DNA from 3 places in the Marinobacterium sp. YM272 genome. Region 3 is predicted to be linked to each of the others. Evidence: riboswitches for the same ligand, from Rfam matches in the RefSeq annotation. Region 3 holds a riboswitch; each other region holds the start of a gene.
The links. Region 3 has a riboswitch for cyclic di-GMP ahead of ACQUQP_RS13120 (Ig-like domain-containing protein). Riboswitches for the same ligand answer to the same signal wherever they lie in the genome.
Positions count from the first base shown of each region.

Region 1: linked by a shared signal. The riboswitch ahead of ACQUQP_RS07355 (HDOD domain-containing protein) and the one ahead of ACQUQP_RS13120 (Ig-like domain-containing protein) in region 3 are both predicted to bind cyclic di-GMP.
Region 2: linked by a shared signal. The riboswitch ahead of epmA (EF-P lysine aminoacylase EpmA) and the one ahead of ACQUQP_RS13120 (Ig-like domain-containing protein) in region 3 are both predicted to bind cyclic di-GMP.

Region 1 covers NZ_CP194171.1:1,598,860-1,608,818, forward strand. Annotated here, with positions in the region: gene pyk (pyruvate kinase) at 1-1,322, opposite strand, end outside; gene gap (type I glyceraldehyde-3-phosphate dehydrogenase) at 1,327-2,337, opposite strand; gene folX (dihydroneopterin triphosphate 2'-epimerase) at 2,870-3,244, shown strand; gene ACQUQP_RS07345 (inorganic triphosphatase) at 3,287-4,402, shown strand; gene folM (dihydromonapterin reductase) at 4,392-5,099, shown strand; cyclic di-GMP riboswitch class I at 5,343-5,417, shown strand; gene ACQUQP_RS07355 (HDOD domain-containing protein) at 5,570-6,841, shown strand; gene ggpS (glucosylglycerol-phosphate synthase) at 7,365-9,650, shown strand; gene ACQUQP_RS07365 (multidrug effflux MFS transporter) at 9,691-9,959, opposite strand, start outside.
Region 2 covers NZ_CP194171.1:943,814-953,772, forward strand. Annotated here, with positions in the region: gene ybeY (rRNA maturation RNase YbeY) at 1-106, opposite strand, end outside; gene ACQUQP_RS04435 (PhoH family protein) at 106-1,113, opposite strand; gene miaB (tRNA (N6-isopentenyl adenosine(37)-C2)-methylthiotransferase MiaB) at 1,131-2,471, opposite strand; gene ACQUQP_RS04445 (DUF1820 family protein) at 2,645-2,965, shown strand; gene ACQUQP_RS04450 (hypothetical protein) at 2,969-3,517, opposite strand; gene epmB (EF-P beta-lysylation protein EpmB) at 3,646-4,680, opposite strand; gene efp (elongation factor P) at 4,830-5,393, shown strand; cyclic di-GMP riboswitch class I at 5,602-5,678, shown strand; gene epmA (EF-P lysine aminoacylase EpmA) at 5,725-6,696, shown strand; gene ACQUQP_RS04470 (MalY/PatB family protein) at 6,704-7,858, opposite strand; gene ACQUQP_RS04475 (2-isopropylmalate synthase) at 8,043-9,584, shown strand; gene ACQUQP_RS04480 (hypothetical protein) at 9,613-9,959, shown strand, end outside.
Region 3 covers NZ_CP194171.1:2,952,642-2,962,600, forward strand. Annotated here, with positions in the region: gene ACQUQP_RS13105 (Ig-like domain-containing protein) at 10-1,338, shown strand; gene ACQUQP_RS13110 (MSCRAMM family protein) at 1,405-4,857, opposite strand; gene ACQUQP_RS13115 (hypothetical protein) at 4,944-6,302, opposite strand; cyclic di-GMP riboswitch class I at 7,256-7,358, shown strand; gene ACQUQP_RS13120 (Ig-like domain-containing protein) at 7,422-9,959, shown strand, end outside.

The DNA of each region.
Region 1 (9,959 bases), 1.4 Mb from region 3:
TCAACCGCGCGCTGATTGATCTCGGCGTTGGGAACCTCTGTGGCGACAAAGGGCACGGTCTTCACGCCGCGGTAAAGCGCTACGCGGGTCTGTGTATCCGGATGCCGCGAGAAGGCGAATATCGGCTGTGATGAGCGGATGCGTGACATCAGCAAGGGCGTTGCGCCGGTCTCGGTCAGGCAGATGATCGCCTTGATTCCTTCAAGGTGGTTGGCGGTATACATGGCCGACAGCGCGATCGACTCATCGATATGGGTGAACGCTTCGTTCAGGCGGTGCTTGGATACGTGGGCACGGGGGTGCTTTTCTGCGCCGATGATCACCCGGGACATCGCCTTGACCGTTTCGATCGGGTAGGCGCCGGCTGCGGTTTCGGCGGAGAGCATCACCGCGTCGGTGCCATCGAGCACGGCGTTGGCCACATCAAACACCTCGGCCCGCGTCGGCATCGGCTGGGTGATCATCGATTCCATCATCTGGGTGGCGGTGATGACCACGCGGTTCAGTGTGCGGGTGCGATCGATGATGTACTTCTGCACACCGATCAGCTCGGCATCGCCGATCTCCACGCCCAGGTCCCCACGGGCGACCATCACCGCTTCTGAAGCGAGAATGATCTCATCCAGGGTGTCGCTGTCCTGTACCGTTTCTGCGCGCTCGATCTTGGCGACCAGGCCTGCCTTGCCGCCAGCGGCCAGCAGGGCTTCCCGTGCCTGGTGCATATCACTGGCACTGCGGGGGAAAGAGACGGCCAGGTAGTCGACACCGATGCTGGCGGCGGTTTTGATATCCTCGAAATCCTTGTCGGTGAGCGCGCCGGCGGAGAGTCCGCCACCCTGGCGGTTGATCCCCTTGTTGTTGGATAGGGGGCCGCCGATCAGTACCTCGCACTCGATCCGGCTGCCGGCCACTTCCAGCACTTTCAGCTCCACACGGCCATCATCCAGCAGCAGGATGTCGCCGGGCCTGCTGTCACTGACCAGCTCTTCGTAGTCGATACCGACACAGGTGGAGGTGCCGGCGGTTTTATCGAGAGACGCGTCCAGCGCGAAGCGGGCACCGTTGTGCAGTTGTACAGGACCATCCTTGAAGCGGGCGATACGTATCTTCGGGCCCTGGAGGTCTCCGAGGATGGCGACAAAGCGGCCGTGCTTGGCGGCAAACTGGCGCACCAGCTCAGCCCGCTGTCGATGGTCCTCGGCACTGCCGTGGGAGAAGTTCAGGCGGACCACGTTAACACCCGCCTCAACCAGCGCTTCGACCGCCTCGGGAGAGCTGGTGGCGGGGCCAAGAGTTGCGACTATCTTTGTTCTTCGCTGCATCGGATCAGGCCCCCGCTTTCATCAGTGCCAGAGTGTTGTCGAGCATCCGGTTGGAGAAGCCCCACTCGTTGTCATACCAGCTCATCACCTTGACCAGGCGGCCGTTTACGCGGGTCTGGGCTGCATCAAAGATGGATGAGTGCGGATCGTGGTTAAAGTCGATGGATACCAGGGGCAGCTGGTTGATGGCGAGAATCCCCTTGAGCGGGCCGTTGGCGGCCTCGGCAATGATAGAGTTGACCTCTTCAACGCTGGTGTCGCGGGCGGCCTCGAAGGTCAGGTCCACCAGCGAGACGTTGATCGTCGGCACCCGCACCGCCATGCCGTCCAGCTTGCCGTTCAGCTCCGGCAGTACCAGGCCGACGGCTGCGGCAGCACCGGTTTTGGTCGGGATCATCGACTGGGTGGCAGAACGTGCACGGTAGGGGTCGGAGTGGTAGACGTCGGACAGTTTCTGGTCATTGGTATAGGAGTGGATGGTGGTCATCAGGCCGTTGTTGATACCGATGGCATCATTCAGCGGCTTGGCGATCGGCGCCAGGCAGTTGGTGGTGCATGAGGCGCAGGAGATGATCTGGTGGTCGGCGGTCAGGCTGTTCTGGTTGATACCGTAAACCACGGTAGCGTCGGCGCCCTTGGCCGGTGCTGAGATGATCACCTTGCGGGCGCCGGCTTCGAGGTGGGCAGCGGCCTTGTCGCGGGAGGTGAACAGGCCGGTACACTCGTAGACAACATCCACGTTCAGTTCATTCCATGGCAGCTTTGCCGGGTCGCGCTCGGCGAGGATGCGGATGCTGTCACCGTTAACCACCAGGTTGTTGCCATCGACGATCACCTCGCCCTGAAAGCGGCCATGCACACTGTCGAAACGTGTGAGGTGAGCATTGATGTCCGCGTCGCCCAGGTCGTTGATTGCGACGATCTCTATTTTATCGCGCTTGCCGGACTCATAGAGTGCACGCAGAACGTTACGTCCAATACGGCCGTAGCCGTTGATTGCTACACGGATAGTCATGGGTCACCTCTGAAAATATTGTAAAACTTACGTAATTATAGGGTTTGTAAGCGCGGTATTGTCAACTTTATTTTGTTTAAGTTACGTAAATTTGTTTCGAGAAGGGGCTGCTAACTCACTGAACAGTTTTGTTTTATCGGCAGGTTTGCTGTTTTTTTGTGTCTGAGAGCCTGTGGCTCTGCTGTCTGCCTGGCGGAACCCGGCGAGGAGACTCTGGCTGGCAGTACGTAATTTACTTACATATTCCCTGTAGCCGTTGATCGCCCTATCGCTGCCTGACTTAAAGTGTAGATGAGATTAGGTGGCTTGATTGACTGCAACAGAGAGTTTGTCAGCGGCTTTGCCAGGGGGCGGTATGCTGCTGGGTTGATCGGTCAGGGATCTGGGTACGTAGATCGCTGGTCGAACATGGGCTGTCGTCAGGGCGCTTTGCCGTTGTGATAGCGGCATGGCATATGTGTATGATGTTCAAGCCTTTGCGTTATCCGAACGCAGAGTGTGAGGAATGTCAGCAGTTGATAGGGAAGGGTGTATGAATCAGGCGGAGCCGGGACAGGCGACGATCAGAATCAAGAATCTGCGTTTGCGAACCTACATCGGCATTAACGATGAGGAGAAACAGAAGCTCCAGGACGTGATTATCAATGTGCTGGTACGGTACCGGGTGCGCAGTGCTATCGAGCACAACGATATCGATCATGCGTTGAACTATCGCACCATCAACAAGGCGATCATCAACCATGTCGAAGATGGCAAGTTCCTGCTGCTGGAGCGCCTGGTCAGCGAGGTGCTGGCACTGGTGATGGAGGATCCGATGGTCTGCTTTGCCCAGGTCGAGGTGGATAAGCCGCACGCACTGCGCTTTGCTGATTCGGTATCGATCACGCTGTGCGATCGCCGCGATTGAGCAGGCTTGGAGTCGAGCGTTTTAACTGCGGGGGAGGCTGATGTGGGCGTATTGACCGAAACGGAAATCAAGCTGCGCCTGTCCGCTTCCCTGACGCTGGAGCTGTCGGCGCTGCCGGTGTTTGCGCAGCGGCTTGTTGGTCACTGGCAGCAGGTCGAACTCACTAATCAGTACTTCGATACGCCCGATCTGGCGCTTGATCGCGCGGGGTTCGCCCTGCGTCTGCGGCGGGATGGCGACCAGGTGATTCAAACCTTCAAGGGCCGCGGTGACAGCCTTGCCGGACTGTCTGTACGTGCCGAGTGGGACTGGTATCTGCAGCAGGAGCTGCTGGAGCCCGAACGTCTGCTTGAGTTCGACCTGCCATCCGGCGTGGATGCCAGGGTCCTTGAGCAGCTGACGCCGCTGTTTCGCACCGATTTCACCCGTACCAAGGGCTCCCTGCAATGGCGTCGCGACGGCGAGCCGGTGGAAATCGAGGTGGCGCTGGACCGGGGTGATGCACGTACTCCTGAGCGTATCGAACCGTTCAGGGAGCTGGAGCTGGAGTTGCGCCAGGGTCCCCAGGAAGCGCTGCTGGAATTTGCCATGGAGGTTGCCCGCGAGCTCCCCGTTATGCCCTGGGACAGTGCCAAGGCTGAGCGGGGCTATCGGCTGGTGGAGGCGGGGCGAAGGCCACTTCCGCCGGTGCTTCGGGAGCGGGTGACCGAGCTGCCTGTCGATGACGCGCTGACCGAACTCTGTCGCTACCTGCTCAGCCTGGCGTTGACCGATTCGGAACTGCTGGCGATGGGCGATTCCCGGGCTTTGGCACAGGTTGAAAGGACGCTGGATTATCTGCGTGTGTTCAGTGGTCTGGCGATCCGTCTGGGGGAGGATTTCCCGCCTGACAGTGTGGATCGAATTGTACGCTTGCAGCGCGCTCTGGCCTGTCTCGATCTTTCTGTTTCGCAAAAATCGAGCGCCCAGGCCGCTTTGGCATTGCTGGAGCGGGGCTGTGACTGGGGGCTTTTAACCCTCAGTCTCTCGCAGTGGTTACTGCGGTGGCATCAGCCTGGGCGGGCGCAGAAAGAGCAGAAAAAATTGCAGGGCGTCAGCCTGAGTGCTGAAGAGATCAGCCTGTTTGAAAGTCTGAGAAAGGAGTGTCATGGAGACTAAATCCTGGGTGCTGATTACCGGCGGCGCTCAACGGCTGGGGCTGCACTGTGCGAAGCGCCTGGTCGAGGATGGCTTTAACGTCATGATCACCTGCCGTTCCCACCGGCAGGAGTGGGCGGGCGAACCTCTGGAGGGCGTTGAGGTGCTGCTGGCTGATTTCTCCACCGTCGAGGGGATCGAAGCGCTGATTGCCGATATCGATCGGCGCGCTCTGCGGTTACGGGCAATTATTCACAATGCCTCAACCTGGATGGATGACAGCGAGGGTGCAGAGGCGATGCAGCAGATGATGATGGTGCACATGCAGGCGCCTTATCTGATCAATCAGGCCGCCCGACGCTGGTTCGGCGCGGACCGTCAGGGCGACATCATCCATATGACGGATTGGGTTGCGGGGCAGGGCTCCGCGAGGCACATCGCGTACGCCGCCACGAAAGCGGCACTGGAAAATATGACGCTCTCGTTTGCAGGGTTGTTGGCGCCTGATGTGAAGGTCAACAGTATTGCGCCCTCGATGATCCTGTTTAACCCGGATGACGATGCGGCCTATCGTGAGAAAACCCTGAAAAAATCTGCCCTCGGGATCGAACCCGGCGCTGAAGTGGTCTACCAGGCGGTTCGCTATCTGCTGGATAACCCCTACGTCACGGGGAGTTGTATGGAACTTAATGGCGGACGTAACGTCAAACCCCGCTGATCGACGAGTGGAATAAAAGGACTTAGGCATAATCCGTTATTCAGTTGTATCGGTTTTGATACATAGACGGATCTGCAGGGCGCCCGTCGCCTTGATGCCAGACAGGGATTTAGTGGAGTTAAATGGCAACGTTGTTCATTCTTCGAACAGCCTTGTGCTATATTCCCCTAAACAGGGAGTGGTTACCAAGCACTGCGTGGTAACGCGTGTCTGCTCCCTCTGATCATCATTAATCCGGATCCTTTCTCGAAAAGGCAAACCCCGAGCAATCGGGTGACGCAAAGTCACGGATCCCTTTGGGATGGCCGGGCTGTCGAAGGAGAGTGAACTAGAAGAGTCCACCACTTCTGAGGATCTGAAGTATGCTTTTTACTTTGGGAGACGCTCAGAACTGACAACTGCTCTGAGCGAGTCTGTGGGTTACAGGTGCGCCGGTTATCGCCGGGTACCGATTAATTGACGAGCGCGATATGGACAGGGCTGACACAGGTGGCACCAAGGATTCCGGGCCACTGAAAATTCTATTGATCGATCCACACTCTGCATTTGTAACCTGGGGCAGTGGCCTCGTGCAGGAAGGCTGTAACTGGGATGTGGTGCGCAGTGATGATCCCCGTGTTGCCCTCCAGCTGTTGCGGCAGACCGCCTTTGACGCCGTCATCGTAGGCGCCATTTCCAGTTTTGAGCGCGAGATCGGTATCCTCAAGCAGGTGGGAGAGGTCAAGCCGAAAGTCGCCCGTATTCTGCTCTCTCCGCCACTCAGCTCGGCTAAGCTGGCGAAAGCCCTGGATGTGGTGCACCGCTCCATTTTCCAGGGCGCGAGTATTGCCGAGATCGTAAGCTCCGTTGAGCAGACGGTTCAGGTGACCCGTCAGCTCTACCGTGACAAGGTGGTGCGCTCCTTTGCCGCTTTCCGCCGGCTTCCCTCATCCCCCTCGATCTACCGGGAACTGAGTAACGCGCTGAGCAGTGAGCGCACCAGCACCCGTGATATCGCCCTGATCGTTGAGCGTGATCCGGCCCTGGCGGCGCGGATAATCCGGCTGGTGAACTCCAGTTACTTCGGCCTGAGCCGGCACATTTCAAGCCTGACAGAAGCGCTGACGCTATTGGGCGTGCGCACGGTACGTGGTCTTGCACTTGCCGGGCATCTCAACGCCCATTACCCGCAGGGAGATGGCTGGAAACTTTTCTCCTTCGATAAAATGAACCAGCGTGCCCTCAGCGTGGCACGTCTGTCCCAGGAGATTGCCACACCTTTCGCCAAGGGGAACCCGGCGATCAAGGATCAGGCGTTCCTGGCAGGACTGCTGCTCGATATCGGCATGTTGATGCTCGCCGCCGAGCAGGGTGAGGGATACCTCAAGGTGCTGCGTTTTGCGGCACGCAAGAAGCAGCCGCTGCATCTGGTGGAGCGCATGGCGTATGGCGTGACTCACGCGGAGCTGGGTGCCTATCTGCTGGATATGTGGAACCTGTCACCTCAGGTGGTGGAGGCGGTGATGCTGCACCACTCTCCGGAGGAGTCAGTCGGTCAAACCTTTAGCCCGCTCTGTGCCGTGCATATCGCCGATGCGTTGCTGCCGACCATCGACAACGAGCTCGGGGTCGACCTGTCCGCGACGCTGAGCGAGGGATATATCGAGCGCCTGGATCTGAAAGGGGAGTTGCCGGGCTGGAAGATGGCCGCCAATGCCTATCGTGTCCGGATGCGCAAGTCTGAACAGGCCGAGTCAGCCTGAGTATTTCCCTTCCTGCCAGACCACCGCTCGCCCAAGCGGTGGTTCGCAAATTGCATATTCCCTAAACGTACGAGGAGAACATCCCCGGGCGCGTCGTTTTTCTAACAGGAGGTAATAACAGAGGTTGCTTTGAATGCTGGGGCCACGTTGACACGTCGCCGCTAAGCAGCCACGCTGGGTAGAGCCGATCAGCATCTTCGAACATATCGGCTTGCTGGCAAGTTATGTATTTGATTTGTAATCGAAATACCCCTTCAAGTTTTATCTCTACGCCAGCGCGCACCGCTTGGGTGGGTCGCTCCTCAAGCCTGTCTTCACCCCATTCCAGCCTTTCATACCCTATTCTCATTCCGGATGTCGGTTTTCCGTCAGGCCTGCCTGCACTGTTTTTGTGCATAAGATGGCAGGTTCTGGAAAACCTGCGCTGTTTCAAACCGTCGAACCCGCCTGCCGCCAAGTGGCTGACCGAGGGTTCCGGTTTTCTGCCGCGTCCGGCCTCTATCCACGTGAAGGAGTCCAAAATATGATTTTAGCGACCGATCTCGATGGTACTTTTCTCAGCGGTAACCCCGATGACAGGGCGCGCCTTTATCAACTGATCAATGCCCACCCGGGGATTCGCCTGGTCTTTGTTACCGGGCGTGGCCTTGAGGCGGTGATGCCGCTGCTCTCCGATCCTGGGATTCCCGAGCCGGAGTATATTATTTGTGATGTGGGTGCCACGGTCATCGATGGCGCTACGTTGCAGCCGGTGTCCGAGCTGCTTGAAGAGATTGAGCAGAACTGGCCCGGTGATATCCCTATTGTTCAGGCGATGGAGCGGTTCGAAAATATCCGCCGCCAGGAGGTGCCACAGACACGTCGTAGTTCCTGGTTCTGTGAGCGCGATGCGGTCACCGATGAAGTTCGTCAGATCGCCGAGGATCTGGGCTGTGACCTGCTGTACTCATCCAACTACTACCTGGATTTTCTTCCTAAGGGGGCCAACAAGGGCGCGACACTCAAGCGCCTGGTCGAGTACATGGGCGAGCATGAGGACGATGTTCTTACAGCCGGCGATACGCTGAATGATCTGCCGATGCTCGAAGGGCAGTTCAAGGGGGTTTGTGTAGGGGGCTCGGAACAGGACCTGCTGGATGCCACCGAGAAGAATGCCTGGATTCTGCATTCGGATGAGCCCGGCTGCAGCGGTATCCTGGATGCGATGAGTCACTTCGGCTTTCTTGGTCCTCAGGGTGTGGCCCACGAGGGGTTTGACGATACCGAGCGCGGCACATCGGACCTGGTGATGGTGTATCACCGTCTGCCCTATGAAGAGGTACGTGAGAAAGGCAAGGTGCGTCGCCAGCCGCACAGCTCGCCCAACGGGATTCTGCCGACGCTGCTAAGCTTTTTTGCCGACGGTACCCGCGGTGCCTGGATCGCCTGGAGTATCGATGACGGTACCGAAGATCCTTTCGTCACCCACACCAGTGTGGATAAGGAAGCCTATCCCAACCTGATCTGCTCTCGCGTACCGCTGGTCAAGGAAGACGTGGATATCTTCTATAAGCGCTTCTCCAAGGAGGCGTTCTGGCCGATGCTTCACACCTTCTGGGAACGCGCGGAGTTCCGTGAAGATCACTGGGAAGTGTTCTGTGAGGTGAACCGCAAGTTCGCCGAAAAAACGGCGGAAGAGGCGGCTGAAGGTGCGCTGGTCTGGATTCACGACTACAACCTCTGGATGGTGCCGGCTTACCTCCGTGAGCGCCGCCCCGACCTGAAGATCGCGTTTTTCCACCATACCCATTTCCCGTCAGCGGATATCTTCAACGTGGTGCCCTGGCGCCGCGAGATCGTCGGCAGCCTGCTGCAGTGCGACTATGTCGGCTTCCATATCCCGCGACAGGTGGAAAACTTTGTCGACGTGGTGCGCGGTGTCATGCCGTTCCAGGTGCAGGAACGCCAGCCCTGTGCGCCTCGCTTCCTGACCTATGGCTGCGCCGCCGGCCTTGGCGAAATGACCACCGAGATCGAAACCACTCATCGTACCATCCGCCTGGGTGCTCATCCGGTGGGCCTGGATATCGACCGGATGAAACAGGCGCTGGATTCCAGCGCCTACCGCAAACAGAAGCGCCTGCTGGAAGAGGATGTGGGTAAAAAGGGCGACGGGCAGGTGATCCTGTCGGTGGAGCGTCTCGACTACACCAAGGGCGTGTTGCCGAAGCTGCTGGCGTTCGAAAAAATGCTCGATGCTCACCCGGATATGATCAACGCAGTGACCCTGGTAATTATCTGTGTGCCGGCGGCCCAGGAGATCAAGGTGTACCAGGAGCTGGTGGCCGATATTGAGCAGGCGGTGGGGCGTATCAACGGCCGTTTCGCCCAGGTGGGCTGGACGCCGATCCGCTACTACTACCGCGGTTTCCCGATGCAGCAGCTGACGGCGTTCTATGAGCGGGCCGATGTGATGTGGATCACTCCGCTGCGTGACGGTCTGAACCTGGTTGCCAAGGAGTTTGTCGCGATTCAGGGGCTCACCGGTGGCGCCGGACGGCTGGTTCTGTCGGAGTTTACCGGCGCGGCCGCCGAGCTGCATGGTGCGCTGTTGACCAACCCCCATGACCTGCATGACCTGGCGGAGCGCTGCTACCAGGGGCTGGTGATGACACCGAGTGAAGCGGCGACCCGTATCCGTCTGCTCTACGATATCGTCACCTACCATGATATCCGTCGCTGGGGCAGCGAGTTTATCGCCGGCGCCCGCAACGAGGATAAACGGGATGAAGCCGTGTCCGGCAAAATGGAGCTCGGTGAGCCTGCCTGAGGCCTGACTTCAGGTCTTAAATGCCGGCCCGGGTCCCGCCTTAATCGGAGGGAGCCGGCGCCGGTCCCATCTGAAGCAGCATACGGACAAGTGGCGAAAGCAGGGCGCAGGCGAACATCATCATCGCCATGGGCAGCGGTGTTCCATCGGCAAACAGGCTGGTGACCGAGCCGCATATTGCACCGAATGCGAAGCCGCAGGCGCCCATCAGAGCGGTTGCCGTCGCGCTGTTGCGCGGGAAAAAGTCGGTAATACCGGCCATCGAGTTGGCGCTGACCAGCCCGTGACAGCCAAAGAACAGCATCACCA
Region 2 (9,959 bases), 2.0 Mb from region 3:
GCTCGCGCTGGCCATCGAGCGCGGTTGTGACCCAGCGTTGCAGTGCTTCGGACGAGGGAAGGCCGGCGTTATCCACATCAATCTGCAGGTCGACGGAATAGCTCATCAGTTATCGTCCTTGCGAGCGTTCTCGCGTTTCTCGAAGCTTTCGTAGGCCTGGACAATATGCTGTACCAGCGGGTGGCGTACCACGTCGCGGGCGGTAAAGTGGGTAAAGCCGATCCCCTTGACGCCGTCGAGAACGTCGATGGCGTGCAGCAGCCCGGAGCGGGTACCCTTGGGCAGGTCGACCTGAGTCACATCGCCGGTGATAACGGCGGTGGATCCGAAGCCAATACGGGTCAGGAACATCTTCATCTGCTCGCGCGTGGTGTTCTGGCTTTCGTCCAGAATCACGAACGAGCCGTTCAGCGTGCGGCCACGCATATACGCCAGAGGAGCTACCTCAATGACGTTTTTTTCGATCAGCTTGGCGACTTTCTCGAAGCCGATCATTTCATACAGGGCGTCGTACAGCGGGCGCAGGTAAGGGTCCACCTTCTGGGCCAGGTCACCGGGCAGGAAGCCCAGTTTTTCACCGGCTTCCACGGCCGGGCGCACCAGCAGGATGCGGCTTACTTCATCGCGCTCCAGGGCTTCCACCGCGCAGGCCACGGCCAAGTAGGTTTTGCCGGTGCCGGCGGGGCCGATGCCGAAGTTGACGTCGTGCTGACGGATCGAACGGACGTAGGTCTGCTGGTTCTGGCCGCGGGGACGGATCAGCATCTTGCGGGTGCGGATGCTGACCTCCTTGTCCTCTTTCAGCAGCTCGCTCTGTAACTGCTCGATACCGGCCTGCTGCAGGTTGAGGTGCACCTTTTCCGGGGTGACCGCTTCGCCTTTGACCGCCTCGGCGTAGAGCTGCTGCAGGATGTCGGCTACGACGCGGATCAGGTCCAGATCACCCAGCAGCAGGAAAGCGCTGCCGCGGTTGCGGATCTCAACGCCCAGGCGTTCCTCGATCAGTTTCAGGTGCTCGTCGAACTGGCCGCACAGATTTGCCAGTGCGTCGGGGTTTTCCGGCTCCAGGTGGAGCTTGACGGACGGGCGGGTTGCGTTGTCGCTATCGGTCATAAGTTAGTGCGCTTGTCTCAATCGAGTTCTGACGAAACCAGCTCGCCCAGCAGGGAGTTGGCGTAGGCCTGGATAATCTTCACGTCGGCAAAGTGCCCGATCAGGTCCGGGTTATCGCAGCGGAAGTTCACCACGCGGTTGTTCTCGGTGCGGCCGGACAGCTGGCCCGGGTCCTTCTTGGAGTAACCGTTGACCAGAATCCGCTGGGTGGAGTCCACCATGCGGCGGCTGATCTGCATCGCCTGGGCGGTGATCCGGTCCTGCAAAATCTTCAGGCGCTCTTTCTTGGTCTCTTCCGAGACATCGTCCGGCAGGTCCGCGGCGGGTGTGCCGGGGCGGCGGCTGTAGATGAAGCTGAACGAGGCATCGAAACCGATATCGGCGATCAGGTTCATGGTCGCCTCGAAATCACGGTCGGTCTCTCCCGGGAAGCCGATAATGAAGTCGGAGGAGAAGCTGATATCGGGGCGCAGTTTCTTGATACGGCGCAGTTTGGATTTGTACTCCAGTGCCGTATGGCCACGTTTCATCGACATCAGTACCTGGTCGGAACCGCTCTGTACCGGCAGGTGCAGGTGGCTGACCAGCTCCGGCACTTCGCCATAGACCTCGATCAGCGAATCGCTGAACTCCACCGGGTGGCTGGTGGTGAAGCGGATGCGGTCGATGCCATCGATAGCCGCGACGGTGCGAATCAGCTCTGCCAGATCGGCCTCATCACCATCAGAGGTTGCGCCACGGTAGGCGTTAACGTTCTGGCCCAGCAGGTTGACCTCGCGGACGCCCTGTTCTGCCAGCTCGACACACTCGGCGATCACGTCATCGAGCGGGCGGCTCACCTCTTCACCACGGGTGTAGGGCACAACACAGAAAGTGCAGTATTTGCTGCAGCCTTCCATGACGGAAACGAACGCCTCGGCGCCTTCAACCTTGGGTGCTGGCAGGTGATCGAATTTCTCGATTTCCGGGAAGCTGACGTCGACGATGCCGACGCTGCCCTTCTGGCTTTCGTTGATCATCTCTGGCAGGCGATGCAGGGTCTGCGGACCGAAAATCATGTCTACATAGGGCGCGCGCTCAAGAATGGCGGAGCCTTCCTGGGAGGCGACACAGCCGCCGACACCGATCATCAGGTCGGGACGTGCTTCCTTCATCTTGCGCCAGCGGCCGAGCTGGTGAAATACCTTCTCCTGCGCCTTTTCCCGGATGGAACAGGTATTCAATAGCAGTACATCGGCATCGTCCTGATTATCGGTCAGTTCGAGCGCGTGGCTCTCGCCCAGCAGATCCGCCATGCGGGCTGAGTCGTATTCGTTCATCTGACAGCCATGTGTCTTGATAAACAGCTTTTTCGCCATGAATCACCTGTTGCTTCGGGAGGGTATAGATTTAAGGACCGCGTATTATACGTGAGAGCATAGTCACAGACCAGAAATTGAACAGTGGAAACCTGCGCCGGCAGCCTTGTTTTTACCCGGGCCGGCCCTATATTTCAGCCAATCGACAGATTGCACAGGAGACGTTGCAGGCGATGGCCAGTGAAGACCCTATTTACCGTGTTGCCTTTGTTAACCAGGATAAAGTCTACGAGCTTTACGTACGCCACGTTTACCCCAGCGATATGTGGGGCTTCGTTGAGCTGGAGGGTTTTATTTTCGGCTCCCGCTCCGAGCTGGTCGTGGACCCGGCCGAGGAAAAGCTGAAGCAGCAGTTTGACGATGTGAAGCGCTCGATCGTGCCGATGCAGGCGATCATCCGCATCGATGAAGTGCGCCAGGAAGGGGTTGCCAAGATAACTGACGCTAAGGGGACGGTGACGGCTTTCCCCACCATCCCGCCAAAGCGTCAGTAATGCTTACTGCGCAGCCAGGTTCTGCTGGACTGCGCCGTCGCATGAGCCGCGGGCCAGCAGGGCCGGCGACAGCTGGATGCGGTCCGCCTTGTAATACTCGACCACGCCCTGGATATCGATCACTTCAGCGCCATCGATACGGAAGCAGGCGATGTTTTTGTTCTGCCAGACTTTCTCCCAGCGCTTGTCACCACTGGACTGGCCCGGGGCAAAGGGACCGGCTATGCGCAGCCAGGCATTGTCACGTCCGCTTTTCTTGGCCTGCACCAGCTCGCCGTCCTTGGTGTAGGCGGTGGTCTTGAACATGACGTATTCAAGGGTGTTCTTGCTGTTGTTGGTGAAATCGATGTGGGCCGCAACTATGCCTCGGCTTTCCGGTGCCGCCGGGTGCATGTCGCGTATTACCAGCACCGGAGCCGGCTCAACCTTCTTGGGGACGGGTTTCTGTACCACCGGCTGCGGTTTCTGGGCACAGGCGGCCAGCAGCATTGCGCAGGTGGCAGGAATCACAATTCGACCAAGCCCCTTGAAGGACTTTTGCGGCTGTTTCATGGATGGGCTCCCAGCGATTAGATATTTCTGGCGCTGCTGAAATACAGCTATTTCTCAGCAGCTCAACGTTGTACAAGTGTTGTATAAAACTTCTCCGCCAGCTGCAAACGTTTGTTTGAACCCAGGCCTTAGTCTTTGGGTGCAAGCAGCGTTTTCGATGGCTCTCCGGGCACTTCCCGTGCCAGGCGTGGTACCAGGTACCCCGGCAGCTGTGCCTGAAGCTCTGCCACCAGCCGTTTCGCCGTTTCATCGTCGATATCGAAATGAGCGGCACCGGCAACAGGGTCCAGTACAAACAGATAGTAGGGTAGCACGCCCGACTCGAACAGGGTTTCGCTCAGTATACGCAGGGTGTCCACGCTGTCGTTGATCTCTCTCAGCAGCACCGCCTGGTTCAGTACGGTGACGCCGGCATCGATCAGCCGCCGGATGGCGTCGCGGACACTGGCGTCGATCTCCTGAGGGTGGTTGCAGTGCAGGACCAGCACCGGCTTGAGTCTGGTGGCGGTCAGTGCTGACACCAGGCCTTCGGTGACGCGCTCGGGGATCACGATAGGCAGTCGGGTGTGGACGCGCAGGCGCTTCAGGTGTGGACGCTTGGCCAGGTCCGCGATCATCCGCTCCAGGCGGGAGTCCGGTGTTACCAGCGGGTCGCCGCCGGAAAGAATCGCTTCATGCAGCTCGGGGTGCGCATCTATATAGGCGAGTGCCTGCTGCCACTGATCGCCGCCGAGCTGGTTTTCCTGGTAGGGGAAATGGCGCCGGAAGCAGTAACGGCAGTTGATCGCGCAACCGCCGCTGCCGATCAGCAGCACGCGGTCTCTGTACTTGTGCACCACGCCGGGCACCGGGTTCGAGCCGAGCTCGGCCAATGGGTCGGTGCTGAAGCCGGTGACCGGTGTCATCTCCCGGCCCTGAGGTAGTACCTGCAGCAGGATCGGGTCCTGGGGATCGCCCCGGTGCATTCGCCTGACAAGCCCCCGGGGAACGCGCAGTTCAAACTGCGCATGGGCGCGATCGTCAGCGAGGTCCGCCGGCAGCTCCAGCAGGGCAAGCAGTTCGTTTGTATCGGTAACAGCGCTGCGCAGCGCCTGTTGCCAGGCGTCAGGGGCGGGCCAGGTCAGGGTCATGTCCGGGTTCTTCAACGGGATGGTGGGCGGCATTCTGCCGAATCAGTCCCCCGTCTATCAAGTCCATGCAGGTGGACTTGGCCGGAGCCTCCCCTGTACACTTTAGCGCACTTTTTCCGCCGGCTTTCCCGGCACGTTTGCAAGATTTTAAGCTTAATCCAAGCATAAAACGGAACCATCCAATGGCAACTTACTCCAGCAACCAGTTTAAAAACGGCCTCAAGGTAATGATCGATGGCGATCCCTGCACCATGGTCGATGTAGATTTCGTCAAACCGGGTAAGGGGCAGGCGTTCACCCGCGTGCGTCTGCGCAACCTGATGACCGGCCGTATCTGGGAGCGGACCTTCAAGTCCAACGAATCCTTGGAAGGCGCCGATGTCATGGACCGTGACATGGAATACCTCTACAACGATGGTGAAATGTGGCACTTCATGGAGCCGAGCAGCTTCGAACAGTTCGCTGCCGACCAGGCCGCTGTGGGCGACGCCGGCAAGTGGCTCAAAGAGCAGGACAAGTGCCTGATCACGCTGTGGAACGACAATCCGATCGCTGTTACGCCGCCGAACTTTGTCGAGCTCGAAGTGGTTGAAACCGATCCGGGCCTTAAGGGCGATACCGCTCAGGGTGGCTCCAAGCCGGCGACACTGAGCACCGGTGCTGTCGTGCGTGTGCCGCTGTTCATCGAACGGGGTGAAGTGCTGAAAATCGACACCCGTACCGGTGAATACGTCAGCCGCGCCTGATAGCTGCGACGGCCCCCGGGCGGGGCCGTTTTGCTGTGCCGCAGAGCGCAGGATAAGAGCAGTATCCCTGATTGAAAATTAATCGATACCGGGGATGGTGCTGCTCAGATTTTGTTGCTAGCATGCTGATACGGATATCGATAGGCGTTCAGGCCGCCCAACCTGTACGTTGCCCAAATATCGATTCCGCATTCCAGCGAAAGAGTCTCTCTCGAAAAGGCAATCTCGGGTAACCGGGTGCGCAAAGCTACGGGTTTAAATGGATTAGACCGCCGGGCTACCGAAGGAGAGACACCCCCTACCGACCTTTTCCTCAAGTCCGGTTTTTTCAATGCTACCGAGTGAAGACTGGCGTCCCAGTGCGTCCATCGATTCCTTGCGGTCCCGTGCCCGGCTTCTGGCGCTTGTCCGTGATTTTTTTGCGTCCCGAAACGTCCTCGAAGTTGATACCCAGCTGCTTTCCCACTGTGCCGTCAGTGACCCCTTTATTGACTCGATAGAGGCGTCCTACAGTCCTGCACCGGGGCAACCGGCGCATTCGCTCTACCTGCAGACCTCGCCCGAATACGCCATGAAGCGGCTCCTCGCGGCCGGCAGCGGAGCGATCTATCAGCTTGGCAAGGTGTTTCGCAATGGTGAATCCGGTAGTCGTCACAACCCGGAGTTCACCATGCTGGAGTGGTATCGGCCCGGCTGGGATGCAGGGGCGTTGATGGACGAGGTGGAGGCGCTGGTGGCGGCTGCGATCCCGGCGTTCAGCGCAGAGCGGATCAGCTACCGCGCGCTGTTTCAGCGTGAGCTGGGGCTGGATCCGCACCGCGCCAGCGCCGCCGAACTTGCGCGTCGCTGTCGTGAGCATGTCGACGCACCGTTCGATGATGATGATAGGGATACCTGGCTCAACCTGCTGATGTCCGAGGTGATCGAACCCCGGCTGCAGAGTGCCGTGTTTGTGCACAGCTTTCCCGCCTCTCAGGCGGCGCTGGCGCAGGTGGTGGAGGATGAAACCGGCACCCCGGTAGCCACCCGTTTTGAGCTTTTTGTACGCGGTATCGAACTGGCCAACGGCTACCAGGAGCTGACCGATGCGCGGGAGCAGGCGCGCCGGCTGCTGCAGGATCAGAACCAGCGCGCCGGGCTCGGATTACCTCAGCGTCCGCTGGAGCAGCGCCTGGTGGCGGCGCTGGAGGCGGGGATGCCGGACAGTGCCGGCGTCGCCCTAGGCTTCGACCGTCTGGCCATGCTGGCGCTGGGTGCAGCACGCATCGACGAGGTGATCCCGTTCAGCTTTGAACGTGCCTGAAACGGGTTCAGGCGGGCAGTGAGTTCAGCAGTCCCCGCCGGATCCGGTCCACCGCTTCCTCGACCCAGGCGCGTGGACAGCCGAAGTTCAGGCGCATGAACCGGTCATCACCAAAATCTCTGCCTGGTGAAAGGCCAACGCCCGCCTGCTCGAAAAAGTGGGCCGGGTTTTCCAGCTTGGCGCCGCTGACATCGATCCAGGCCAGGTATGTTGCCTCTATCGGGTCCAGCTTCAGGCCGGGCAGTGCGTTGATCTGTTCCACCAGGTAGTCACGGTTGCCACGCAGATAGTTCAGCTGCGCCTCGTTCCAGGCATCACCATCGGCGTAGGCCGCTTCTGCGGCGGTGTAACCCAGCAGATTGACATCGGGAACGATTCCCTTGCGCACGCGTTGAAACTGCCGCCTAAGCTGGGCGTCAGGAATAACCGCGAATGCACAGCCGAGGCCGGCGATATTGTAGGTCTTGCTCGGCGCCATCAGGGTGATGGTGCGGGCCGCCAGCTCCTCGCTCAGCGAGGCCAGCGGAATATGCTCAAGCCCCGGCTCCAGAATCAGGTCGCAGTGGACCTCGTCGGAGCAGACCAGCAGATCGTGGCGCAGAACAATCTGACCAAGCTGCTCCAGCTCCTCTCGGCGATAGACGGTGCCGCCCGGGTTGTGCGGGTTGCAGAACAGCAGCAGGCGAGTGGCGGGGGTGATCGCCTGCTCCAGCGCGTCGAAGTCGATGCGCAGTCGACCGTTGTCGCGGACCATCGGCAGGGTCAACATCTCCCGCTCCGATAGCCTCGGCGCCGACATGAATGGCGGGTAGATCGGCTGCGGTGTCATCACCGTCGCACCCGGCTCGGTGGCGGCGCGGCAGGCCAGGTGCAGGCCGCAGACCAGCCCCGGCAGCCAGACCAGTTGATCGCTGCTGACGGTCCAGTCATAGCGTCGCTGCAGTCTTTCGCAGACCCGCTCGTTCAGTGTTGCAGGCGTATTGGTATAGCCGAACACACCGTGATCGACACGTTCGTGCAGGGCTGCAAGTACCGAGGGGGGCGCCATGAAATCGGTGTCGGCTACCCACATCGGCAGGATTTCCTGGTCGCGATACTTTTCCCATTTCTGGCTGGCGGTGTCGCGGCGGTCGATCAGTCGGTCGAAATCGGTCGGAGACATGCTTACCCTTCGATCTGGCTGTTGTCGGTGAGGTTAGGTTAACCCATAGTGAATGCCGGTCGCAGCACCCTGTTTTAAAGCAGGTGTTCAGGCGCTATATTAGCGCCGCATCCACCCTCCATGGGCTGTATACTGTAGCCCATATCGTTACAGGCTGTGCGAGCCAAAGAATTCGGAGAACACCATGAGTAGCCAGGATCGAGTCATAGTTTTTGATACCACCCTGCGTGACGGCGAACAGAGCCCGGGCGCATCGATGACGCGAGACGAAAAGCTACGCATTGCGCGACAGCTGGAACGGATGCGGGTGGATGTGATCGAGGCGGGCTTCGCCATCGCCAGCGTTGGTGACTTCGAGTCGGTGCAGGCGATCGCGCGCACGATCAAGGACAGCACCGTCTGTTCCCTGTCCCGGGCGCTGGATGCGGATATCGACCGCGCAGGTGAGGCGCTGCGCGAGGCGAACTCCGGTCGTATCCACACCTTTATCGCCACCTCGCCGATCCACATGAAGTACAAGCTGCAGATGGATCCGGATCAGGTGGTCGAAAGCGCCGTGCGCGCCGTTACCCGTGCCCGTGGCCTGATCGACGATGTGGAGTTTTCACTGGAAGACGCCAGCCGCTCCGAGATGGATTTCATGTGCCGTATCATCGAGCGCGTGATCGATGCTGGCGCACGCACCATCAACATTCCCGATACGGTTGGTTACGCCGTGCCGGAAGAGTTCGGTAACCGCATCGCCGAACTGCTGCGGCGCATTCCCAATGCCGACAAGGCGATCTTCTCCGTGCACTGCCACAACGACCTGGGACTGGCGGTGGCTAACTCCCTGGCCGCAGTCAGTGCCGGTGCCCGCCAGGTGGAATGCACCATCAACGGTCTCGGTGAACGTGCCGGTAACGCCGCGCTGGAAGAGATCGTTATGGCGCTGCGCACCCGCAAGGATATGCTCGGTCTGGAAACGGCTATCGATACGACCCAGATCGTACCCGCCTCGCGCCTGGTCTCCAGCGTCACGGGCTTCCCAGTGCAGCCCAACAAGGCGATCGTCGGTGCCAACGCCTTTGCGCATGAATCCGGCATCCATCAGGATGGCGTGCTCAAGCATCGCGAAACCTACGAGATCATGACCGCCCAGGATGTGGGCTGGAACACCAACCGCATGGTGCTGGGCAAGCACTCAGGCCGTGCCGCCTTCCGCGCACGCTTGGAAGAGCTGGGTACCAGCTTTGCGACCGATGCCGAATTGAATACCGCCTTTACCCGTTTCAAGGAACTGGCGGACAAGAAACACGAGATCTTCGATGAAGACCTGATGGCGCTGGTCAGTGATGCCCGCGCCGAAGCGGCCAGCGAAAAATACCGCCTCAGTAGCCTCAGCGTCACCTCCCAGACCGGTGAAATACCGGTAGCCAGCGTGAAGCTGATGATCGGTGGCGAAGAGTATGCCGCTGAATCCCAGGGTAGCGGTCCGGTGGATGCCACCTTCAAGGCGATCGAGCAGGTCGCCAACTCAGGTGCCAGTCTGCTGATTTATTCGGTCAATGCGGTGACCGAGGGTACCGATTCCCAGGGTGAGGTAACTGTGCGCCTGGAGAAAGGCGGGCGGATCGTCAACGGCCTGGGTGCGGATACCGATATCATTATTGCCTCGGGCAAGGCGTATCTGCATGCCCTGAACATGCTCGACGCCAATATTCAGAAAGCGCACCCTCAGGTGTGAAGGACGCCGTTGTGAAGGACAAAGCCGCGTGAGCGTTACCCGGGAACAGCACAGACACGACTACCTGAGTGCCATCGGCATTACCAGTTGGCTGCCGCGCACCGCGCTGCCCGGCGCGGCGCCTTCGGCGGATTGGGTATCCGGTTTTGTCCATGGCCAGGAAGATGTCTGGGACTCGGAAGAACCTGATTCGGTTGAGCCTGCCCAGGCCGCCCGCGAGGCGGTGGCGACTGCTGCCCCGGAGACAGCGCCGCTAATGCCCAGTGCCGCTGGACAGGAGGCGCGAGCGGCAGCACGTGCATCGCTGGACCTGGAGATGGCTGCTGAGACTAAGTCCAAGCCCAAGCCGGCAGCTCAGCAAGCCGTCAGCAAAGA
Region 3 (9,959 bases):
GAGGGCCCCATGGCATCTCGAATAGCAATGCACGCGCTGCCAAAGGCAGCCATCACCCTGTCGGTCGCGTTCGGACTGGTCCTGTCATCTCATGCCATGGCCGCAAAGCCAGAAGGCAAGGGAAAGAATTCAACGACCACTGAAAGCACCAGCCCCTCCTCTGATCCACTTTCGCTGACAACCGAGAATTACAACTTCCGCAACCTATCCGGCGACAACAGCTGTCTGGGTGAAGATGATCATCTGATCTGGGAAGCACTGGGAAGCCTTCAGCCCGGTGAAAGCTTCAGCTTTACACCCAAATACGCTGCCTGTAACTACCACCCCGCTGCCATCACGGTGCAGCTGGAATGGGAAGGTAGCGAACTGCAATTATCCAGTACGGTGCCCTACAGGGATTACTCAAGCTCTGATATTGAGCAAACCGGCAAAGCGGTAATAGCGCCGAATGTTGGCAACACGTCCCAGCTCTGTATGTTCCCCAACTACAAGGAAGAAGGGATCAACTACACCATCACCGTCACCAATGTGGGTGATACAGCGGCCAACAATATCGTTGTCGATGGCCACAGTGAAAACGATTGGGTCAGGTATTACTACAATCGCTGCGTCAATGCGGACGCCGATAACGATGGCTGGAACGATGCGTTGGAACACACCATGGGAAGCCTGGTCCGCTATATCGGCTATATCGACGGCGAATTCCAGATGGACAAACTCTGGGGGCCCAACTACCTCCGCGCACAGGCCGACACCCTAAGTGCACACGATGAAGTCGACAGCTACCCGGCGGATTTTAACGATGACGGCGCCGTTGACCAGTTCGACCTGGATCGTATTGCTTTGCACCTGGGTGAGGGTAACGGCGTTCCACTGGAAGCGATCAGCCCGAACCCCAGCGACCCAGCTTACCTTTACAGCAACGTATTTGAGTGGCGCCGTTTTGACCTGGATGGGGACGGATATGTCTCCCAGTCCGATATAGACATCGTCGCCTCTCTAGTCGGGTACATATTACCGATGACTGAAGACATCATTGCACCGACAGCACGAGTTGTGTATCCCGCAGACAATGGCACCATAGCAAAAGGCGGTTATACCCTGATCAAGGGCCATGTCTGGGATAACGCAAGTATTGTACAGGTGGACTACATCGTGAACGGCCGGACCGAGTGTTCTGCTACTCGCCCGTCGCCAAACTGGGGAACGACCTCACCGTTCTATTACTGCGGCTGGCAGGTTCCCAAAAAGCAGGGAACCCATGATATTGAGATCCAGGTGCAGGATGCGGCGGGTAATATCAGCAGCAGCGGTATTGTTCAAGTAATCGCGCAATAAGCGGTAACAACATGAAGGGCGGGATATACCCGCCCTTCTTACTTTGAAGTTACAGGAACTACCGCATCACGGATCGATAGTGATTTCGCAGATCAGCGTCACGGTCGGGTCGGTCGGCAGCAAGTCGTACACTGTCAGGCTTCCGTCCCCATCGGCTTCGGTTCCACCGTTATACTCGTTACCGTCGGTATCGGTGCACTTGATGGTTGAGGCGGTACCGCCTACAACCTGCGAGTCAACCGATACGGTAACATTTGTCAGCGGTGTATTGCTGAAGCTAACAGTTGCTTCATTACCATCACCACACTCGGATGCCAAGCTAACCGTTACATCCTTGGCTTCTTCTGCGTCAGCCACATAGCCGTCCGGTACATCTTCCGTTACGGTGTAATCACCGATGCCCTCGAGGCTACTAACCAACAGGCCTTCGTAGCAGGCTTCACCGTTAGCGTCGGTCACAACATCGACACCATCAGCAGCCAGATTACCGCCGGTAATGGTAAAGGTCACACCCTCGTGAGCCTGATCTCCGCCTCCATCAGCTGCATGCTTGCGGGTTTTGGTGATCTTGATAGCACCAAGTAGACGCGGGTTAACGAAGGTCCGGTTCAGCGCGGGGGTATTTTCACCGGTGTCACCCAAGCCTACAACGATGCCACACTGCGGTCCTTCAGCATCCTGATACTGACCAGGCAACGGATTGGTTTCCACCACACAGTAAGTAGCTGTGGTTTCACCTTCTGGCGGCAGGATACCGCTGATAGTACACACGCCATCGGCAGCCTCACCGGCTCCAGTTACGCAGCTCAATCCGGTGCTGGCACCCGGCGCCCCATCTACATCATTCGTCAGCGTGAAGGTCCAGCCATTCAGCAGAGTACCTTCGTCATCCTCTTTCTGGATATTGACTGAACCGGGAATACGGGGGTTAACGAAGGTACGGTTAAGCGCAGGGATATCTTCGCCTGTGTCACCCAAGCCTACGACGATGCCACATTGGTCAGCCGCACCCTCATACTGACCAGGCAACGGATTGGTTTCCACTACACAGTAGGTGGCTGAGGTTTCACCTTCCGGCGGCAGGATACCACTGATGGTACAGACACCATCGGCTGCTTCACCCGCACCAGTTTCGCAGCTGAGTCCCAAGTCGACTCCTTTCGCACCGCCGTTATCGGTCCACAGAGTAAAGATCCAGCCATTCAGCAGGGAACCATCTTCATCCTCTTTCTGGATATTGACTGAACCGGGGATACGCGGGTTAACGAAGGTACGGTTAAGCGCAAGGATATCTTCGCCCGTGTCACCCAGGCCTACGACGATGCCACATTGATCAGCCGCACCCTGATACTCATCCGGTAATGGATTGGTTTCCACTACACAGTAGGTGGCTGAGGTTTCACCTTCCGGCGGCAGGATACCACTGATGGTACAGACACCATCGGCTGCTTCACCCGCACCAGTTTCGCAGCTGAGTCCCAAGTCGACTCCTTTCGCACCGCCGTTATCGGTCCACAGAGTAAAGATCCAGCCATTCAGCAGGGTGCCATCTTCATCCTCTTTCTGGATATTGACTGAACCGGGGATACGCGGGTTAACGAAGGTCAGGTTCAGCGCAGGGGTATTTTCGCCCGTGTCACCCAAGCCTACGACGATGCCACACTGTGGTCCATCCGCATCCTCATACTCATCAGACAATGGATTGGTTTCCACTACACAGTAGGTGGCTGAGGTTTCACCTTCCGGCGGCAGGATACCACTGATGGTACATACACCATCGGTAGCTTCCCCGGCGCCCGTTACGCAGCTCAACCCGGTGCTATCGCCCGGTGACCCATCTACATCCTTCGTGAGCGTAAAGGTCCAGCCATTCAGCAGGGAACCATCTTCATCCTCTTTCTGAATATTGACCGCACCGGGGATACGCGGGTTAACGAAGAAGACCTCGATCGCGTCTACGCCCGTATCACCCAATTCTACGACAATGCCACACTGGGGATCGCTATCCTGATACTCATCAGGCAAGGGGTTGGTTTCCACTACACAGTAGGTGTCAAAGAATTCACCTTCCGGCGGCAGGATTCCCTCAATGGTACACAGCCCGTCTTCCGTTTCACCGGTCACACAGCTTAACTCCAGATCAGTCTCCGGCGCCGGCGGGTCACCACCATCGTCAGTCCACAGCGCAAAGCTCCAGCCATTCAGCAGGGTACCATCTTCATCCACTTTCTGGACGATGATTTGGCCGGGAATACGCGGGTCGACATAGCTTACGTCCAGATCATTATCCGCCGTAACGGTTCCACACGAGTAGTAGTAAGGATCTTCAGGCAGCATGTGTCCATCTGGAGGAGTCACCTCAACCACGCAGTATTCACCGGCGAGAATATCAATCCAGGTACAGGTACCACTACCGTCGGTGGTACAGTCTTCTATATCTTGTAATTCATATTCGACAGGGTCGGTATCTGGCACTGCCACCAAGACCTGAACCCGAGAGTCCGGGTTGGTAGCATCCGCGTCGTCATAAACAGTTGGGGTATCACCATCATCATAGAACAGGCGGAAAACCGCACCAGCCTGATTCACGGTGTTGCCTAATTCATCGGTCTTGCTGATGTTGATGTTGGCGCAGTTACTGATATTGACATCGATCGGTGCAATGAAATCCTTCATCTGCGCAGTAAACGAGTCGGACGAGCGGCTCTTCAGGTGCGCGGAACCGAATGACACGCACTCGCCCTCCGGGAAGAGAGCAGTCAGATCGATAGTTGCCTCACCAAAGGTATAGGGGTCGAAGTCACCTATAGGTACAGGCGTGCCGTTCGGAATCCCCGGAGGCGGTGCCAGTACACCATCACCGTCAGCAATACTGGTATTGATCGACCCTATCGCGATATTAGCCGCACTGAGGTTAATCTGCTCCCCCCAGCAGGGGTATTTACCGGCTTCACAGACACCATCGCCTGCGTCCTCCAGCCAGAGATACAGGAACAGTTCCGGGGTTATACCCCCCTGGGCCAGTTTGTATTCGACCAGTACGTCTCCCGGCTCACGGATCGGAAACTGTACCCCCGTTGAGGTAGGATCATGCTGGAAATTCCCGGCGTTAAACTCAAAGTCCATCAGCGTGGTGCCGGACGGATCCTGAACGCGTGTCCAGAACAGATGCAGGTAGTCTCTACCGTTACTGGTTTCCTGATAAGCACCGAAATGCTTCAGGTCACTTTTGTTGTTCGGAATACTACCGAAGGTGGTATCCGGGTCGACCGTATCTTCTTTGGTCCCGCCCTTGAATGAGTCGTCGTCGGACCCGGTAGGAAGATCAGTTGCAACCACCAGCCCATCTCCGACGGCAAAATCCCAATCAATGCCCCCGTCATTAGACAAGAAGTCCGCATCTTCGTCGATTTCAAAATTACTGTCGCCCAACGACGTTGCGCCGGCGGTCAGTGAAAAGGATAAAGCGGCACCGAGCACACACGCCGTGACGCCCCTCCATTTGTGCTTAACGTTCATAATCAGCCCCTCCGTTAATTAAGGCTGGTGATTCGACCGTCAGACGACGTCGCGCCGTGCCGGTTTCAGTTGAGCATCCTGCCCTGCTATTTCTCCTGTTGAAGGTGTAATAACCAGAGTGTTTCGTATGCTTTTTCCAGCTCCCGCTTCGCGACCGGGCTTCTGACCTCAACCAGTAACTGATCGACGAGCTCCATACGGGGAAGAATCTGATCAGCTGCAAGCACCGACGAGGCAAACTCCACCCCATACACCACCTGACCTCCGCCGGGGGTTCGCGAGATATACTGGGTAGTCCTCAGCGCGCCGTAGCGAATGTCGGGTTTATAGTTGGAGAGCCCCCCTTGACCCGGAGGATCGAGTTGCATGTGGTAAGTACCGGCGATCAGCTGTGACAGCTCGGCCCAACGCCGGTCGGGAATCAAATTCGCCCTGACGCTATTGATTATGGCGTTTGCAGCAGCGGGATATTCGGATGATTGAGCGAGAATTTTGATTGCAAACTGTGCACCGGAATCCGACTGATGGGCACCGTAAACCCAGTCTGATAAGACTGGTACCCCCTTGCCTTCAGGGATAGTGGCAAGGGTAATTGCGGCGTAACGGCCCCAGTTCAGCTGATTAACCTGTGCGAGATCATGGACGAGCGATGCATCCCCAAAACGACTGAAGACTTTAAACAGCGGGCCGGTATCCGCCCTCTCTGCCCCTTCATCATTACCCGCCAAGAAAACATCGCGGGCAGCGCGAACGATATCCTGATCATACAAACCGGGAGAGGTGTCATTGAGGTAGTGACCCAAGGCCTCAATTTCAGTTGGCCGCTGGGTTCTATGAAGTTCGTCGTAAAAAATCGACTCGACCTGGTGACCACCGATACGCTCAAGCACGGCAAAGAGTGCCAGCCGCAATGACGGATACCCCGCGGCCTCATCAAGCCCCCCCTTGGTAAAATCAACGTCGCCTCCCTGCGCAAGAAACTTGGCGATAGCGGGTAAAGCGGTATCCCCCTCGCGTATTAGCCGTGAGAGATCCTGTTGCATCTGTGCAACATCGATATCCAGCAGTGTCCAGCGGGGCCTGTCATCTAACAGCTCCAGTCGCTCCAACAGCATATCGGGCGCTATCCGGTTAGCCGAAGAATAACCGCGCTCGACTGTATCTCGGCTTGTTGAGTTTCCCTGGCCTGCCACAGGCCCTGACACCTGGCCCATCGAGGCTGCGGAGACGTCGGCAGTTTGATTCTCAACATGAGGCGAATCGGGAGGCTTTGACGCTTCACTGAAAAATCCAAGGTGCGCACTGAGAAGGTATACAGCAAGGCACAGAACCAACAGGTAACCGACGCTGTCCCAAACCGATCCATCATGAACCATGCGCCTGAGCGACAAGGATAAAGATCTTTTAGACTGGCCCGCCTGATGTCGCAGCACGTGCTGTTGCATCATTATTCCTCGAGTGCGTTCAAGCACTAACCGATTGAGCGACCCGTACTGCTACGTACTGCTAAAAATACAGAAGGCTAGCTCGCAACCAATTAGCGCACTGGTTTACGCTCTCTACAGCAACGACTGCGCCATATGACGAAAGCCTATGATTTAAAAAGAATTCTGTCTTTTCAGAAGGAAATTTACAGGCTCAACCGTTAACAGAAAGATACAGAAAAGAGAAAACCAGGAGACAGGAAAATGAAATAAGCCATTGATAGATATGGATTTAATGAAATAAACGTTAGTGTTATCCATTCATTACAGCATTGATATCGAGTGATGATACACGGAGACATTATCAGGTTCAGTGTCCACCGATCGCTGGTATTGATTCTCTCTTCAAGCACCGCCGTAGACACCTTCTGTCATCAGAAGCGATTTACCGGCCTCCATCCACTTGGTTTTGACATCAAAAACAGACAGATACTAAATTAAATCCATTATTTAATTTTTTATAACAAAAAGTTCTTACAAAAAATCGCTGTACGTTTCCACTTCAGAGTGTACCAATCAATTTACATAAAACCTTTATATGTTGTTTAAAGGAAACATTTATAGAATAAAATTACACTCAGCTCTTTTAGAATTGTTTCATTGGTTTAACAAAAAATTTAAAGCGACACAAAACCTGTTAATTTATTGATTCATTTAAATTTATTCCCGCTCAATTCGGAACTTTCTTTTATACATCGCATACTTAACCTTACATCTCGCAGTTGATAATATCCCCCTCAAGCTAAGAACGTTTAATTCGGGTAACAGTTAACGTAAAGCTCAGACGGTTAAAGGCTAAAACGAATAGCTTTTATGTAACAAGTAACAAAAAAACGATACCGAGCTTACAGATCATTCTTTAAGTGCATCACGAATAAGACATAACCCGATAAACAATTAACAACTTTGATCCTCTACTGAAAAGGCTAACCCCGAGTAATCGGGCGGCGCAAAGTTACGGGTCCCGACTGAAGCGAGCAAAGAGATCGCATCACAGGGGATCGCCGGACCGCCAAAGTAGAGATACTACGGTACGCCGCTAGAGGATCTTCACTGAATTTTATGTATCAGGAGAGATCTATGCGCCTAGCCGGGCCCACCTTGGTTCGTTCCATCGCTGTAACAGCACTGTCCGCTGCCATTGCATCGGTGGCATTGCCGTCCTTTGCTGCTGACGTTCATGGACACTCTCAGTCATTACCCGCCGCCGCATCCGCAACTGCTGAACAGGCCCGTCAGCAGGCTCTTGAACATACCCAGGCGCTGCTGAACCTTCAGAAAAAATGGGCCAAGGCCCAGGGTGCCGACAAATCACGTGCTCTGGAACAGTTGACCGCAAAAGCGGAAGAACGCCGAGCATTCCTGCTTGAATTGATGGAAAGCAACCCGGCAGCCGTGCTAAGCGCCACTATTCCAGATGACAAGCAGGCAGGCTTGCCCACTCAGGTGCTGGAAAAGCTGGAGCAACGCATCGACCTGGAGGGTAAGCTGGAAATCTTCTATGAAGACTATGAAGACGGCAGCCAAAAACTACACCATGTTGTAAACACAGCTTTCGGGGAGCGTTTCAAGCTTCGCTTCTCTGGGCAGCTGCCGCATGACAAGTTAACGGGCTCATCAATTGCCATGAATGGTGTATTTTTCGAGTCTGCAGACGAAGACTCGGATGGTGTTGTAGTGTTTAACCAAGATGACACCACTTTGTCGCTCGCTGCCGATAATGCCAGCTACTCATCTGGTAGCACTGTTGAACCGGTTGCCAATACCTTCGGCGAACAGCGCACGGCTGTCATCCTCGTCAATTTCCAGGATAACCCAACTAACCAGCCTGCGACGGTTGCACAGACCAACGATATCGTATTCGGCGAAGTTGACCAGTTCATCCGCGAAAACTCCTACGGTCAAACCTGGCTGAGTGGCGACACCTTTGGCTGGTTTACAATTCCGCAAAGCAGCACAACCTGTAGTACCCAAACGTTGGAAACCTATGCACGGGAAGAAGCTACAGCCCGTGGCATAAACTTGTCCGGCTATGACCGCCTGGTGTTCATACATCCGTATACCTCTGCCTGCAAGTGGGGCGGCGTTGGTACTGTCGGCGGTTCACCGTCAAAAGCGTTTATCAATGGTAAGTTTCAACTAAGCACCATTGCCCATGAACTGGGCCATAATTTGGGCCTTTATCACTCTCACGCCCTGTCCTGCGGCAGCGCCAGCGTTGGTACCGCCTGTTCATCTATCGAGTACGGCGATATCCCTGACGTCATGGGGACCATGGTATCCGGGCACTTCAGTGCACCACAAAAGGAGCGCCTGGGTTGGCTGGGTTACGGTAGCTCTCCCGCGATCCAGACAGTCGAAACCAGTGGTAGCTACTCGCTTTCACCCTATTCAGCTCAGGATGGTGGAGTCAAAGCGCTGAAATTCCTGAAGGGTATCGATCCCAATACCGGCAATCAGGAATGGTATTACGTCGAGTACCGCCAGCCGGTCGGTTTTGACTCAGATCTGACTAAGGGTGGTAACTTCCTCCAGGGCGCTACCGTGCGCTCTGCAGCACCCGCCGATGGTGACAGCTTCCATATGCTCGACATGAATGCGCAGACCAGCGACTGGTGGGATTCGGCGCTTGAAGCTGGCCAGCAATTTGTAGATGAGCTAAGTGGAACAACCATTGCGACCGAGTCGTTAAACTCACAGACTGCCAGCATCTACGTGAATGCAGCAGCCGCCCAGGTTTGTCAGCAAACGGATCCGTCTCTAATACTTGCACCGAGCGATATTCAGTGGGCTGCCGCTGGCGCCAATATTCAGTACTCTCTGACACTGAGCAATAATGATACGAGCGCTTGCGCAAGCAATCAGTACCAGCTGAGTAATACCCTGCCATCTGGCTGGAGCAGCACCCTGCCCACCCAGGCTGTAACGCTTGAGCCTGGCAGCAGCTCTACCATTTCATTTACGATCACGTCACCAGTGGATACCGCAGAAACCTTCTATGGTTTGGACTTCGCAGCCTCCAGCGGAAGCTACAGCAGCACCTTGTCGACAATGGTGGTTATTGAAGGGCAGGTAGATACTGGCACGACTAATAGCGCGCCTGTTGCCAAAAACGACGGCGCAAGCACCAGCTATGAAACACCGGTTACCATTGCTGTATTGAGCAATGACTCAGACCCGGATGGCGATGCCCTGTCCATCACCTCCGTTAGCGGCGTTAACGGTCAGGCCAAGATCAACGCCAACGGTACGCTTACGTTCACGCCAGCAACAGGATTCAGCGGTATTGAAACGTTCACCTACAGCATCAGCGATGGGCAGGGTGGCAGCAGCAGCGCTTCCGTAAGTGTTAGCGTCGCAGGAAGTACTTCAACCACTAACCAGGCACCAGTGGCATCAAACGATACCGGAACTACCGATGGCAATACCTCAGTTATCATCGATGTTCTGGCTAACGATTCCGATCCTGATGGCGATACGCTTACTGTTACCAGTGTGACTCAAGGCTCCAAAGGTTCGGTAAAGATCAATAGCAATGGCACTTTGACCTTTACACCCGCCAAAAGCTTTAAGAATGGCGATAGCTTCGACTACACCATCAGCGACGGCAACCTGAGC